DNA from 2 places in the Brevibacterium sp. 91QC2O2 genome. Region 2 is predicted to be linked to the other one. Evidence: predicted binding sites of a transcription regulator. Region 2 holds the regulator's gene; the other holds the start of a gene.
The links. Region 2 encodes HrcA, which represses chaperone genes, less so after heat shock. Its sites were predicted from a motif close to TTNGCACTCGNNNNNNNCGAGTGCNAA; they were not measured.
Positions count from the first base shown of each region.

Region 1: a site for HrcA is predicted at 3,207-3,233, ahead of groES (co-chaperone GroES). Genes of this name have one in related genera too.

Region 1 is NZ_JANIJY010000003.1:177,646-184,993, reverse strand. It holds gene rsmI (16S rRNA (cytidine(1402)-2'-O)-methyltransferase) at 1-381, shown strand, start outside; gene metG (methionine--tRNA ligase) at 468-2,090, shown strand; gene NQ036_RS04310 (TatD family hydrolase) at 2,097-3,158, shown strand; gene groES (co-chaperone GroES) at 3,455-3,748, shown strand; gene groL (chaperonin GroEL) at 3,810-5,402, shown strand; gene NQ036_RS04295 (diaminopimelate decarboxylase) at 5,525-6,925, shown strand; gene NQ036_RS04290 (lytic transglycosylase domain-containing protein) at 7,022-7,348, shown strand, end outside.
Region 2 is NZ_JANIJY010000001.1:318,209-325,556, forward strand. It holds gene ybeY (rRNA maturation RNase YbeY) at 1-252, opposite strand, end outside; gene NQ036_RS01545 (PhoH family protein) at 249-1,220, opposite strand; gene NQ036_RS01550 (16S rRNA (uracil(1498)-N(3))-methyltransferase) at 1,358-2,107, opposite strand; gene dnaJ (molecular chaperone DnaJ) at 2,117-3,250, opposite strand; gene hrcA (heat-inducible transcriptional repressor HrcA) at 3,299-4,309, opposite strand; gene NQ036_RS01565 (DUF3097 domain-containing protein) at 4,472-5,389, shown strand; gene NQ036_RS01570 (DUF4870 domain-containing protein) at 5,533-6,102, shown strand; gene hemW (radical SAM family heme chaperone HemW) at 6,200-7,348, opposite strand, start outside.

The sequences.
Region 1 (7,348 bases), on a different contig from region 2:
GAACTCGCCCATGAGCGGCGCACGATGGTGTTCTTCGAAAGCCCGCACCGGATCGCAGCGACCCTCGACGACCTGGCGCAGGCGTTCGGTCCGGAGCGGGCCATGACGATCAGCCGGGAGCTGACGAAGACCTACGAGGAAGTGCTGCGCGGGACGATCGCCGATCTGGCCGCCGAGGCCGCAGACGGTCTGCGCGGCGAACTCACCCTGGTCGTGACCGGCTTCGTGGGGCGGACCTCGGCGCCGGAGGACCATGTGGCGGCCGTGGCCGAGCTGGTCGAGGCCGGACTGCGCGCCAAGGACGCGGCGGCCCGCATCGCCAAGGACGCCGGCCTGAAGACCCGCGAGGTCTACGAGGCCTACTTGGCTGACAAAGCATGAGGACAGGGCGCGGGCCTCGGACAACCGGCGGGCTGCGCCCGCCCGGCCGCGCGAACCGGCAGGCGGCCGCGAAGTAGACTTTCCCCATGAGCTTCTACATCACCACCGCCATCGCCTATCCCAATGGCACCCCGCACATCGGCCATGCCTACGAATACGTCGCGGCCGACACGATCGCCCGGTTCCACCGGCTCGACGGTGAGGATGTCTTCTTCATGACGGGCACGGACGAACACGGCCTGAAGATGCAACAGACCGCGCAGAAGCAGGGCGTGACGGCGATGGAACTGGCCACCGCCAACGCCGCGGCCTTCCGCACCCTGCAGGACACCCTGGGCTCCAGCTACAACCGCTTCATCCGCACCACCGACGCCGACCACGTGGCCAGCTGCCAGGCGATCTGGCAGCGGATGGAGGAAAACGGCGACATCTACCTCGACAGCTACGCCGGCTGGTACTCGGTGCGCGATGAGGCCTATTACAACGAGGACGAAACCGAAGTCCGCGAGGACGGTCAGCGCTACGCCACCGCCACCGGCACCGAGGTGACCTGGACGGAGGAGGAATCCTACTTCTTCCGCCTGTCGGCATACCAGGACAAACTGCTGGCGCTCTATGCGGAACACCCCGAGTTCGTCGGCCCCGATGTGCGCCGCAACGAGGTCGCCTCCTTCGTCTCGGGCGGCCTGAACGACCTGTCGATCTCGCGCACCACCTTCGACTGGGGCATCCCCGTGCCCGGCGATGAGAAGCACGTGATGTACGTGTGGGTCGACGCCCTGACGAACTACCTGACCGGCGTGGGCTACCCGAACGTCGACGGCGAGGCCTTCAAGAAGTTCTGGCCGGCCGACGTCCACATCATCGGCAAGGACATCGTGCGCTTCCACGCCGTGTACTGGCCGGCCTTCCTGATGAGCGCCGGGATCGAACTGCCCAAGCGCGTCCATGCCCACGGCTTCCTGTTCAACAAGGGCGAGAAGATGTCGAAGTCGATCGGCAACGTCGTCGACCCCTACGATCTGGTCGACTCCTTCGGCCTGGACGCCATGCGCTTCTTCCTGCTGCGCGAGATCTCCTACGGCAACGACGGCTCCTACTCCGCCGAATCGATCATCGGGCGCAAGAACTCGGACCTGGCCAATGAGTACGGCAACCTGGCCCAACGCTCGCTGTCCATGGTGAATAAGAACCTGGGCGGCATCGTGCCGGATATCGCCGAAGCGGACTTCACCGAGGCGGACCGGGCGCTGCTCGACCAGGCCGCCGCCGCGCACGAGGCCGCCCGCGGCTTCGTCGCAACCCAGGAGCTCAACCGCTATGTCGAGGTCCTGTGGAAGGTGCTCGAGGAGGCCAACCGCTACTTCAGCGCGCAGGAGCCCTGGAAGTTCAAGAAGACCGATCCGGCCCGGATGGCCACGGTCCTCTACACCACGATCGAGGTCGTGCGGCAGGTCTCCATCCTGGTCCAGCCGGTGATGCCGGAGTCCGCGGGCAAGGTCCTGGACCTGCTGGGCGTGCCCGCCGTCGGTTCGGCCGGTGGCCGCGATGACAACGAGGCCACCCATGTGCGCAGCTTCGCCGCACTGGCCACGCCGCTGGCCGCGGGCGTCGAACTGCCCAAGCCCACGGGCGTGTTCCCGCGCTACGAGGCGCCCAAGGACGACGCCGCGGCCGGTTCGGCCGGCGGTCAGAAGCAGGGGGCCTGAGCCGCGGTGGCATCACGAGGCGCCGGCGTCTACCCGCCGATTCCCGTCCCCCTGGCAGCTCCCGCAGTCGACACGCACACCCACCTGGATCTGGGCCTGGGGGTGCGCGGGCCGATCAAGGCCGGGGAGCCGGCCCCCGAGGTCGATCCGGCCGATGACGGCGCCGAGGGCCCCGGGCAGGAGGGCACGGGCTTCCCGCAGCTGAGCTTCTTCCACGACGCCGCGCAGACGGCGGGGATCACGCGGATCGTGCAGATCGGCTGTGAGATGTCATCGGCCCGCTTCACCGCTGACCTGGTGGCCAGGGTCGCTGCGGGCGATGAGCCGGGGGTGCGCCCGGACTGGATGCTCGGCGGGGTGGCGATCCACCCGAACGAGGCCCCGCGCCTGGCCGCGGTCGGGCTGCTCGACGACTCGCTGGCGGAGATCGAGGCGCTGCTGGCCTCGCACCCGCGGATGCGCGTGGTGGGGGAGACCGGCATGGACTTCTTCCAGACGGAGGATGCGGCCGGCCGGCGGATCCAGGAGGAGTCCTTCCGCGCCCACATCGAGATCGCCAAGCGCCTGGGTCTGGCCCTGCAGATCCACGACCGGAACTCCCATGCGGACGTGCTGCGGATACTGGCCGATGCCGGGGCCCCGGACGTGACGATCTTCCACTGCTTCTCCGGCGACGAGGCGATGGCCAGGGAGTGCGCGCGGCGCGGCTACCTCATGTCGTTCTCTGGCAACATCACGTTCAAGAACGCACACGATTTGCGGGCGGCTGCGGCCGCCGTGCCCGATGAGCTGCTGCTGACCGAGACCGACGCGCCATTCCTCACCCCGCATCCGCACCGCGGCAAGCCGGGCGGTTCGTACCTGGTCCCCTTGACGGTGCGCAAGCTGGCCGAGGTCCGGTTGGGCGCGGAGTTCCCGCCGCCGGCGCGCAAGCCGGCGCGCAAGCCGGCGCAGCCCGGTCAACCCGGTCCTACCGCGACCCCGGAGAACGTGGCCAAGGAGGCCGAGGTGGCGAACCTGGTGACCGCCAACGCCGAACGCGCCCTGGGTGGCTGGGCCCTGGCCTGAGAGTCGGCTGCCCGTCAGCTGTGGGCGCAAGACGAATCGTGTCGAGATCTGGCACTCGAGTTGCATGAGTGCCAAGTCAGTCATAAAGTCGGAGTTAGCACACGAGCTCCGTGAGTGCTAAGTGGGATTCCACAGCACATCGGACCCGTCGGCACCCGCACAATCGCACCGTTCGGCACCCGCGACGACGAACGGACCCGCGGCGCGGAGGCCTCGGCGTCCGACTCCGGGTCCCGCGTCGAACCACGGCCGCCCAGGCGGCCCACCACCTTATGAACATGAAGGAGTGTCCGAACATGTCGGTTAACATCAAGCCGCTCGAGGATCGGATCGTCATCCGCCAGCTCGAGGCCGAGCAGACCACAGCCTCCGGTCTGGTCATCCCCGACACCGCCAAGGAAAAGCCCCAGGAGGGCGAGGTCGTGGCAGTGGGCCCCGGCCGCGTCGCCGACAATGGCAACCGCATCGCCCTGGACGTCGCCGAGGGCGACAAGGTCATCTACTCGAAGTACGGCGGCACCGAGGTCAAGTTCGGTGGCGAGGAGTACCTGGTGCTCTCGGCCCGCGATGTGCTCGCGGTCATCGGCTGAGCCCGCTTCCACTGACCTACGTTTAACGACGTAAACGACAAGCAGAAGAGGAAGTTAGGCAATGCCGAAGACTCTGCAGTTTGACGACGCAGCCCGCGCCGCACTGGAACGGGGCGTCGATGTCCTGGCGAACACCGTCAAGGTCACGCTGGGCCCCAAGGGCCGCAACGTCGTCCTGGACAAGGCGTGGGGCGCACCCACGATCACCAACGACGGTGTGACCATCGCCCGCGAGGTCGAACTGGACGACCCGTACGAGAACCTGGGCGCGCAGCTGGCCAAGGAAGTCGCCACCAAGACCAATGATGTCGCAGGCGACGGCACCACGACGGCCACCGTGCTGGCCCAGGCACTGGTCCACGAGGGCCTGCGCAACGTCACCGCAGGCGGCGCACCCGGCCAGCTCAAGGCCGGGATCGAGAAGGCCGTGGACGCGGTCGAGGCCCGCCTGCGCGAGAACGCCCGGGACGTCAACGGCTCGCAGGAGATCGCCCACGTGGCGGCCCTGTCCGCCCAGTCGGCCGAAATCGGCGAACTCATCGCCAAGGCCTTCGACGTCGTCGGCAAGGACGGCGTCATCACGATCGACGAGTCCCAGGCCTCGACGACCGAACTCGAAGTCACCGAGGGCATGCAGTTCGACAAGGGCTACCTGTCGCCGTACTTCGTGACCGACGCCGACCGCCAGGAAGCAGTCCTGAGCGATCCGCTGATCCTGATCAACCAGGGCAAGATCTCCAACATCCAGGAGCTGCTGCCCGTCCTGGAGAAGGTCCAGCAGGCCGGCAAGCCGCTGCTGATCATCGCCGAGGACGTCGAGGGTGAGGCCCTGTCGACCCTGGTGGTCAACAAGATCCGCGGCATCCTCAATGTCGCAGCCGTCAAGGCACCGGGCTTCGGCGACCGCCGCAAGGCGATCCTGGAGGACCTGGCCGTCCTGACCGGTGGCGAGGTCATCACCGCGGATATGGGCATGAAGCTCGATCAGGTGACGGTCGACCAGCTGGGCACCGCCCGCACCGTGACGATCACGAAGGACAACACCACCGTCGTCGACGGCGCCGGTGACGAGTCCGCAGTGGCCGGCCGGGTGGCGCAGATCCGCGCCGAGGTCGAGAACACCGACTCCGAATGGGACAAGGAGAAGCTCCAGGAGCGCCTGGCCAAGCTCTCCGGCGGTGTCGCCGTCATCAAGGTCGGCGCCGCGACCGAGGTCGAGCTCAAGGAACGCAAGCACCGTGTGGAGGACGCAGTGTCCGCCACCCGCGCTGCGATCGAAGAGGGCATCGTGGCAGGCGGCGGTTCCGCTCTGGTGCAGGCCGCACAGGTTCTGGCCGGTGACGACCTGGGCCTGACCGGCGACGCTGCGACAGGTGTCGACATCGTCCGCCGCGCCGTGGTCCAGCCGCTGCGCCAGATCGCGGCCAACGCCGGACAGGACGGTTCGGTCGTCGTGTCCAAGGTCGCCGAACTCGACCTGGGACAGGGCTACAACGCCGCTACCGACACCTATGGCGATCTGATCGCCCAGGGCATCATCGACCCGGTGAAGGTGACGCGTTCGGCTCTGCGCAACGCGTCCTCGATCGCGGCCCTGGTGCTGACGACCGAGACGCTGGTCGTGGAGAAGAAGGAGGAAGAGGACGACAAGTGAGTCGTAGCCTCTGAACCCCGTTCGGCCGTTCGCGGCCTCGGCGTATATCATGTGAGCGTCACGAAAGGTCTGGTGAACAGACCTTCATATACGCTCGCACACCTCCGGGGGAATCACCTGATATGGCCACGGCACTTCACGCACGCAATGCGGCGATCAAATCGTTGGCGGACAACTCGATGCTCGGCCAGGACCAGCAGCTGGCCGGCATTCTCAATCTGGATGTGATCGAGGCCAGGATCGCCGATCTGAACAATGCGTTCGCAGGCGTTGACTCCGCTCTGCACACCGTGGCGTGCAAGGCCGTGACCATCATCCCCGTGCTGCGCTTCCTGGCCGAGCGGGGGATGGGCTGCGAGGTCGCGAGCCCCGGCGAATTCGCCATGGCCAAGGCCGCCGGTTTCGCCCCGGAGAAGATCGTGGTGGACTCCCCGGCGAAGACCCGGGCGGAACTGCGCGAGGCCCTGGAATTGGGCGCCTCGCTCAACATCGACTCGTACCAGGAAATGGGCCGGGTCGCGGCTCTGCGCGATGAACTGGCCGAATCCGGGGTGGGGCCGACGACCAGCCACATCGGCGTGCGCGTCAACCCCGTGGTGGGGGCCGGGTCGATCGGCCAGATGTCCACGGCGACGACCACCACGAAGTTCGGCATCGCCCTGTACGACGAGGACTCGCGCGAGCGGCTGGTCGCGGCGATCGTGGCGCGCCCGTGGATCCGACAGCTGCACGTGCACACCGGCTCCCAGGGCATCCCGCTGGAACTGGCAGCCGCCGGAATCAAGACCGTGGTGGGCCTGGCGAACGAGATCAACACCCGCGCCGGCCGGGATCAGATCGAACGCCTCGACGTGGGTGGTGGCCTGAGCGTGAACTTCACCTCCGAGGACGTGCTGCCGACCTTCCACGACTACGCCGACGTGCTCAAGCGCGAGGTCCCAGAACTGTTCAACGGCGACTTCCAGATCGTCACCGAGTTCGGCAGGTCCGTCCTGGCCAAGGCCGGCGATATCGCCACGCTCATCGAATACACCAAGGACGTGGGCCCGCGCCGCTTCGCGATCGGCCACGCCGGCGCCCAGACCGCGACCCGGACCGTGTTCGTGCCCGAGCACTGGCCGCTGCGCATCAGCGCCTATACGGCAGACGGATCGCCCAGCCAGGCGCCGCACACCGTGCAGGATCTGGCCGGCCCCTGTTGCTTCACCGGGGACATGATCGGCCGCGACTACGACGTGCCGGAATTCGCCCCCGGTGACATCGCGGTGGTCCACGACACCGGCGCTTACTACTTCTCCACGCCGTTCGCCTACAACGCGCTGCCGCGCCCGGCCGTCTACGCCTACCGCACCCGCCCAGTAGCCGCGGGAGTTGCAGGAGTCGCAGAGGCCTCGGCGCAGGGAGCCGAGGCCGCGGCAGCCGGAGCGGGCGAGGAGTTGGAGGTCGAGTGGACCCTGGTGCGCGCCCAGCAGACCCTGGCCGAACTCCTAGCCGAAGCCGGCGAGGACGTCACCCTCTCCTAACCCGCCCCCACCCACCCGCCCCGTTGGCCGGTGGGGAAGCGGTGGGCGGTTAGGATGGGTAGGTAAACCTGTGAAATCGAGTGGGTGGGGTGGGCTGTGGTCTGGACACGGGGCAGGATCGCGGTGGGCATCATCGCCTTCGCCTGCGTCGGCGGTCTGATCGCGGTCTTCACCCTCATCGTGCTCCCCATGCAGCGCACCACAGCGGCCCAGTCGCAGCCCGCTGCCGCCGAGGGGCGGGCGAACGGTGCTGCGGCTTCGGACGCCGAGGCCCCGGCGCCGGGCGCCGCAGGCTCGGGGGAGGACGGCTCCGGTACCACCGCGCGGGACTCCTCCGGCACGGCCGCGGGCGTTCGGGCCAAGCAGAACGCGGCTGCGGACGTGGCCAGTGACCTGGTGCCGATCGGGGCGGAGTCGATAAAC
Region 2 (7,348 bases):
GATATCGCCCAGCACTCCCTCGCCCTGTTCGCCGGGCCGCAGCTCGTCCATCGGGAACGACATCACATCGGTGGTGCCGGGCAGATCCATCCAGCGCATGTGCAGATCGGCCATCGCCGCATCGCCGATGAAGGTCACCGAGACGTCCACCAGCGGATTGATCCGCATCTGCGCCAGCACATGCGTGCACAGCCGGTGGACCTCGTCGAGGTCAACCGCGGAATCGGTCTCATTGGCCAGCTCGATGCTCATCGGCTTCTTCTCCCCTTGTTGCGCGGATGGTTCTCCCCCGGCGTGTGCGCCAGCGTCCAGTGGTCGTAGGCGTCCACGATCGCCGTCACCAGGCGGTGGCGCACGACGTCCTTGCTGGTCAGTTCCATGAAGGCGATGTCATCGACGCCGGAGAGGATGTCGCCGGCCGCGCGCAGCCCAGAGCGGGTGCCGCCCGGCAGGTCGACCTGCGAGGTGTCGCCCGTGATCACCATCGTCGAATTGAGGCCCAGCCGGGTCAGGAACATCTTCATCTGTTCGAAGGTGGTGTTCTGTGCCTCATCGAGGATGATGAAGGCGTCGTTGAGGGTGCGCCCTCGCATATAGGCCAGGGGCGCCACTTCGATGACCCCGGTGTCCAACAGCGTCTTGATGTGGTCGGGATCGATCATATCGTGCAGTGCATCGTAGAGCGGCCGCACATAGGGGTCGATCTTCTCGTCCAGGGAACCGGGCAGGAAGCCCAGGTGCTCCCCCGCCTCGACGGCCGGCCTGGTCAGGATGATCCGCGCCACCTCACGGTGCTGCAGAGCGGTGACGGCCATGGCCATGGCCAGATATGTCTTCCCGGTACCGGCCGGGCCGGTGCCGAAGGTGATCGTGTGGTTCCGGATCGCATTGACGTACTGGTGCTGGCCGAAGGTCTTGGGCCTGATCGACGTGCCCCGGTGGGACAGGATGTTCGCCCCCAGGACGTCGGCGCCTGCCGCGGGCTCGCCCCATAGGCGTTCCACGGTCTCCGGATCGTTCGGCTGGCCCGCCGCCGCGAGTTTGCGCATTTCACCCAGGACGCGGACCGCTGCGTCGACATTCGCCTGCGATCCGGTGACGGTCACGTCATGGCCACGGACATGGAACCGGGTGTCGCCGGCCAGGGCCTCGAGGCGACGCAGTCCCGCATCTGCTGGACCGAACATCGCGACGGGGTCGACCTGGGCTCCGATGCTCATGCGCACCGTGACGGCCTCGGCCGGAGTCTCCGTGGTGCTGGGGGTCGTGTCTGCTGACTGAGTGTGCAGGGGGTTGTCCTTCCTGATGAGCCCGCCGGATTCCGCGCCCAGTCTACCGGTCCCGGCCACGCCCGGAATCATGCCCAACGGCCCAGGGCGACCTGGGCGATGCCGAGTGCGACGGGTCCTGCGGTCGAGGCCCGCAGAATCGTCGTGCCCAGCAGCGCCGGCCGGGCTCCGGCCGCCTGCAGCGCGGCGAGCTCGGCATCGGAGATCCCGCCCTCGGGTCCGACGACGAAGACGATCCTCTCCAGGTCCTCGGGCAACTGTGCCAATACCCGCGGCAGGTGCTCCTGCGCTGTTTCGTGCAGCACGATGCAGGCATCGCCGGGCCCCAGCTTGCCGGCCAGCGAGGTGCCACGGACCAAGTCGTGCAGAACGGGGACCCTGGACCGGCGGGCCTGCAGGGTGGCCGCCCGGAGAGTGTTGAGCCACTTCGCATGGGACTTCGCGGCCTTCTTCGCCGGCCAGTCGACGATCGAGCGCTGGGCCGCCCACGGCACGACCTCGTCGACGCCGACCTCGCAGGCGGCCTCGATCCCGGCCAGATCGCGGTCGCCCTTGGCCAGGGCCTGGACCAGGACCAGTGCGGGGCGCGGGGCGGGCTCCTGCACACAGGTGCGAACCCGCAGGCTCAGTGCCTCCGGGCTCGCGGTCTCGATGACTCCGCTCAACCGCAGACCGGCGCCGTCGATGATGTCCACCTCAGCGCCGGGGCCGAGTTTGCGCACGCGCACGGCATGGCCGGCCACTTCCGGGCCGAAACCCAGCAGATCGCCGACGGCGCCCGGCTGGGCGAAGGTCGACAGGAAAACGGGAGCTGTCATGTGCGCGCCTCAGCGTCCGGCGAACTTGTCGCGCAGGCGGGAGAAGGGGCCCTTGGCGTGCTTCTCGGCACTGGCATCGACCAGGCCGGAGGCATCGTGCTCGCCGCGCATTCCGGCGAGGCGCTCGAGCAGCTCCCGCTGTTCCTCGGTGACCTTCTGCGGAGTCTGCACCAGAATCGTCAGGACCAGATCGCCGCGGCTGTTACGGCGCAGCCGGGTTGCGCCCAGGCCGGCCAGCCGGGTCTGCGTGCCCGATTGGGTGCCGGCCTCGATGTCGACCTCGCGCGGCCCGTCGAAGGTGTCCACCGTGACGCTTGTGCCCAGGGCCGCTGCCGTCATCGGCACCCGCAGGGTAGCGCGCAGATTATCGCCATCACGGCTGAACACGGGGTCCTCGGCGACGGCGACCTCCAGGTGCAGATCCGCCGCGGGGCCGCCCCATGGCCCGACCTCGCCCTGCCCGGTCAACAGGATCCGGGTGCCCTCGCGGACTCCACCGGGGATCTTGACGCTGAGCGTGCGCTCGGTGCGCACACGGCCCTCGCCATGGCAGGAATTGCACGGATCGGGGATCACGGTGCCGAAACCCTGGCAGTTCGAGCACGGCTGGTTCGTCACCATATTGCCCAGCAGGGTGCGGGTCGTCTGGCGCACGGAGCCCTGCCCGTGGCACAGCGAGCAGGTGTCGTAGTCGGTACCGGGGCGGCAGCCGGAGCCGTCGCAGGTCTCGCACCGGGCCGCGGTCGAAATCGACAGTTCCTCGGTCCCCCCGAACACCGCGGTGCGCAGGTCGATCTGCAGGTCGACCAGGGCGTCCTGACCGCGCTGCGCGCGCGGGATCGGGCCACGGCCGGCTCCTGCTCCCCCACCGAAGAAGGTCTCGAAGATATCGCCGAAGCCCCCGAAGCCGGCGCCGCCGAAACCACCGGCCGCCTGGCCGTACTCGCCACCGCCGTTATCGTAGTTGCTGCGCTTGACCGGATCGGAGAGCACCTCGTAGGCCACGGAGACCTGTTTGAACTCCTCTTCGTGTCCGGGGTTGACGTCCGGGTGGAGCTTGCGCGCCAACTTCCGGTAGGCCTTCTTGATCTCCTCGGGCGCCGCGTCGCGCGCCACGCCCAAGGTCTCATAGTGATCGCTCACGTGTTTCCTTCGTCTTGAGTCGTATCGGATGCTTGTCTCCGCGCCCGCCTAGTCGGACAGGATCACGGATACGTACTTGGCGACCGCGCGCACCGCGGCCATCGTGGTCGGGTAATCCATTCTGGTGGGGCCGAGCACCGCCAGCCTGGCCCCGGCTTCCGGCCCCCCATAGGGACTGGCGATCACGGAGGTCGAGGAGAAGGACTCCAGGTCGTTCTCATGACCGATCCGCACCGCCACGGGTTCGGAATCCTGGGCCATCGAGGACAGCAGCCGCAGGAGCACGACCTGCTCCTCGAAGGCGTCGAGCAGCGGGGCGATCTGCGAGAAGAACTCGCCGCCGGCGCGCGCCAGGTTGGCGGTGCCCGCCATCAACAGACGGTCCTGCCTGCCGAGTCGGGCCAGGTCCTTGAGCACCTCGGCGAGCCGGGCGCCGGCCGCTGCGTGCTCGGCGGGCACCTGGAGGTCGTCCAGGGCTGTGTCGATCCGGGCCAGCCGGACCCCGCGCAGCGCCCGATTGACACCATCGCGCAGAGCCGTGGGATCCACCGGCACCACGTCATCGCCCAAGTCGACCACGCGCTGTTCGACCTGGCCGGAATCCGTGATGAGGACCGCCAGCAGGCGGCCCGGAGTCAATTCGACCAGTTCGACGTGGCGCACCCGGGTCTGCGAGGCCGTCGGGTACTGGACGAGCGCGACCTGGTGGGTCAGCCCCGAGAGCAGCCGAACGGTGCGCTCGAGCATATCGTCGATGTCGACCGGTGCCTGGAGAACCCGGGAGATGGCACGGCGTTCGGCCGTCGACAGGGGCTTGACGTCGTCGAGTCTGTCGACGAACACGCGGTAGCCCTTATCGGTGGGAATCCGGCCGGCCGAGGTGTGGGGCTGGGCGATCAGACCGTCCTGTTCGAGCGCTGCCATGTCATTGCGAATAGTGGCCGGGGACACCCTCAACCCGTGCCGGTCCACCAGCGCCTTCGAGCCCACCGGTTCATTGGTCGCCACGTAGTCCTCGATGATCGCCCGCAATACCCGATTCCTGCGGTCGTCGTTCACGGCCCCTCCTCAACTGACACGGTGTCGGCGGCTGCGTCCCCCACATTGGCACTCGAACACCCGGAGTGCCAATTCTACGCCGCGGACCCTGCGGGCCAAAATATCGTCGCTCACATCGGGTGGCTCCCACACCCGAACGGGGAACCGAGCTAGATTGGTGGGGTGACATTCACCGATCCCTATGGCCGCGATGTGCTCTCCGGAGGCCGCAGCGCCCACCGCAGGCCGAGTTCCCAAAAGGTGCCCGCCGACCCCGGCCTGGTCGTCGAGGAGGTCGCCACCGGTTTCGTCGGCGCGATACTGCAGGTGCAGAAAGCCCCCGGGGGCTTCTCCGTGGTGCTCGAGGACCGCATGGGCACGCGGCGCGCCTTCGAACTGGGCGCAGGCTTCTGGATCGACGGCCGTCCGGTCGAATTAACCCGGCCCAAGCACAGGGGACCCGAATACAGGATCGGTGCCGATGGCGCACCGGGAGCGCGCCGGACCCAGGCGGGGCCCCCTCCGGGGCGGACCGCCTCCGGGTCGATCGCAGTACCCGAGAGCCCCGCCCGTGTGGCCAGGCCCAGCCGGATCTGGGTCGAGGGAAAGCACGATGCCGAACTGGTGGAGAAGATCTGGGGCGAGGACCTGCGCTATGAGGGCGTGGTCGTCGAACCCCTGGGCGGCCTCGACGTGCTCGCCGAGCGGCTCGCCGAGTTCCGGCCCGATGCGCAGCACCGGGTCGGAGTGCTGGCCGACCACGTGGTCAGCGGCTCGAAGGAGTCCAGAATCGCCGCCGAGGTCATGTCCCACCGCGCCTACTCCGGCAGCGTCCACATCATCGGTCACCCGTTCATCGACATCTGGGCCGCCGTCAAACCCGCGGTGGTCGGCATCCGGGCCTGGCCCGAGGTCCCCAGGGGCGAGGACTGGAAACTGGGCACCCTGGCCCGGATCGGCTGGCCCCACGCCGACCACCGCGATACGGCCAGGGCCTGGGCGAGGATCCTGCGCAGTGTGAGCACCATGGGAGATGTCGATCCCGCGCTGTCCGGCCGGGTCGAGGAACTCATCGACTTCGTCACAGTCGGGCACTCCTGAACACGCGCCCCGACCTTGGAAAAGGCTTTGAATAGCACTCGTAGCGCCGGATTTGCCAAACCCCATGTGGTACCCGGCGTGGTGCGCCGGGTAGGGTGTGCTCAGTACGACACCGTCCCGCAGCCGATTCGAGGAGGAAGACCATGAGTCAGGACCCCCACAACGAACAGCCCGAGCAGAACGCTCTCGGACAGAACTACGGACAGGGATACGGGCAGAACCCGGATTACGCCCAGAATCCGCAACAGAACTACGGCCAGCCGGGCTATGGACAGCCCGGCGCCCAGTCCTACTACCAGCCGGGCCAGCAGCCCTTCACCGGCCCGCAGGCCTCGACCCAGTTGCCCGAGGGCGTCTACGGCGAGGGCTCCGAGGCCTTCTGGCGGGCCAGCCCGAACGATCGCACCACAAGCCTGTGGGTTGGGATCGGACAATTGTTGACCGGCTGGATCGTGCCCCTCATCCTCTTCCTTGTAAAGAAAGATGAGTCAGCATTCGTCAGGGAACACAGCAGGCAGGCGCTGAATTTCGGGATCACCATTGTCATTGCCAATGCTGCAATCTCCATCATCACAGTGGTCACATTCGGCATCGGTGGGATTCTCTACTTCGCAACAGCAATCGTGCAGATCGTCTTCGGCATTCTGCAGGCTGTTGCCGCCAACAAGGGCCAGGGATACCGTTACCCCATGACCATCCAGTTCATCAAGTGAACGCACCGCGAGTGTGAGCCGCACCTGCGCAACCGAGGGCCCCGGAGTAATCACTCCGGGGCCCTCGGTGTTCTGTGCCGGGGCCGCCGCATGGCGTTCAGATCAGCAGATCGCTCAATTCCCTGACCATGTAGTCGGCCATCAGGCGCCCGGAGACAGTGGGCGCGAACCAGATCGGATCGTCCTCCAACAGACCCATCCGCTCGAACCGGTTCAGGTACGCCGTGGCCCCATCCGGCAGCGAATCGCGCCGCAGGCCATGTTCGATCCGCGCTGCCAGCATGATCCGCTCGACTTCCCGGGTGTCCGGTCCGAGGACTTCCCGGCCCACTGCCGGGGACTGGCCCGCTGCCAGCCGGGCCGCCCAGGCACGCGGATGCTTCGCGTTCCAGAATCGGGTGCCGCCCACATGCGAATGGGCGCCGGCGCCGAACCCCCACCAGTCGCCCTCCTGCCAATAGGCGAGGTTGTGCCTGCAGCGGGTATCCGGGCCAGTAGAAAAATTGCTGACCTCGTACCAGTGCAGTCCAGCGGCCGCGAACAGCGCGTCCGCCAGTTCGTACTTATCGGCCAGATCGTCCTCATCGGGCATCGGGAGTTCTCCACGGCGCACCTGCGACCCCATCTTGGTGCCGGGCTCCACGATCAGCGAGTACGCCGAAATATGGTCGGGCTCGTTGGCCAGGGCGACTTCCACAGAGCGCCGCCAGTCTTCCAGTGACTCCCCCGGGGTGCCGTAGATCAGGTCGAGGCTGACCTGCAGGCCGGCGGCCTTGATCCACTGCACGACCTCGGGAATGCGCCGCGGATCGTGGGTCCGATCCAGGGTCTCCAGCACGTGCGGCACCGCCGATTGCATGCCCAGGGAGATCCGGGTGAAACCCGCGGCGGCCAGGGTGTCGATGTACGCAGGTGTCAGGGTGTCGGGGTTGGCCTCGGTGGTGACCTCGGCCCCGGCGGCCAGGGGCCAGCGCTCCTGCAGGTCCTGCAGCACGCCGGCCAGCACCTCGGCCGCCAGCAGGGTGGGCGTGCCGCCGCCGAAGAACACGGTGTCCAGGGGCCGCCTCGCCACCCCCGCCCGGTTGAGCACTCCTGCGGCAAGGTCCATTTCCGCGGCGATCCCCGCCCGGAAGTCCTCCCGGTTCGCACCGGGGCCCAGATCCGTCGAGGTATAGGTGTTGAAATCGCAGTACCCGCAGCGCACGCGGCAGTAGGGCACGTGGACGTAGGCGCTCCAGGTCCGTTG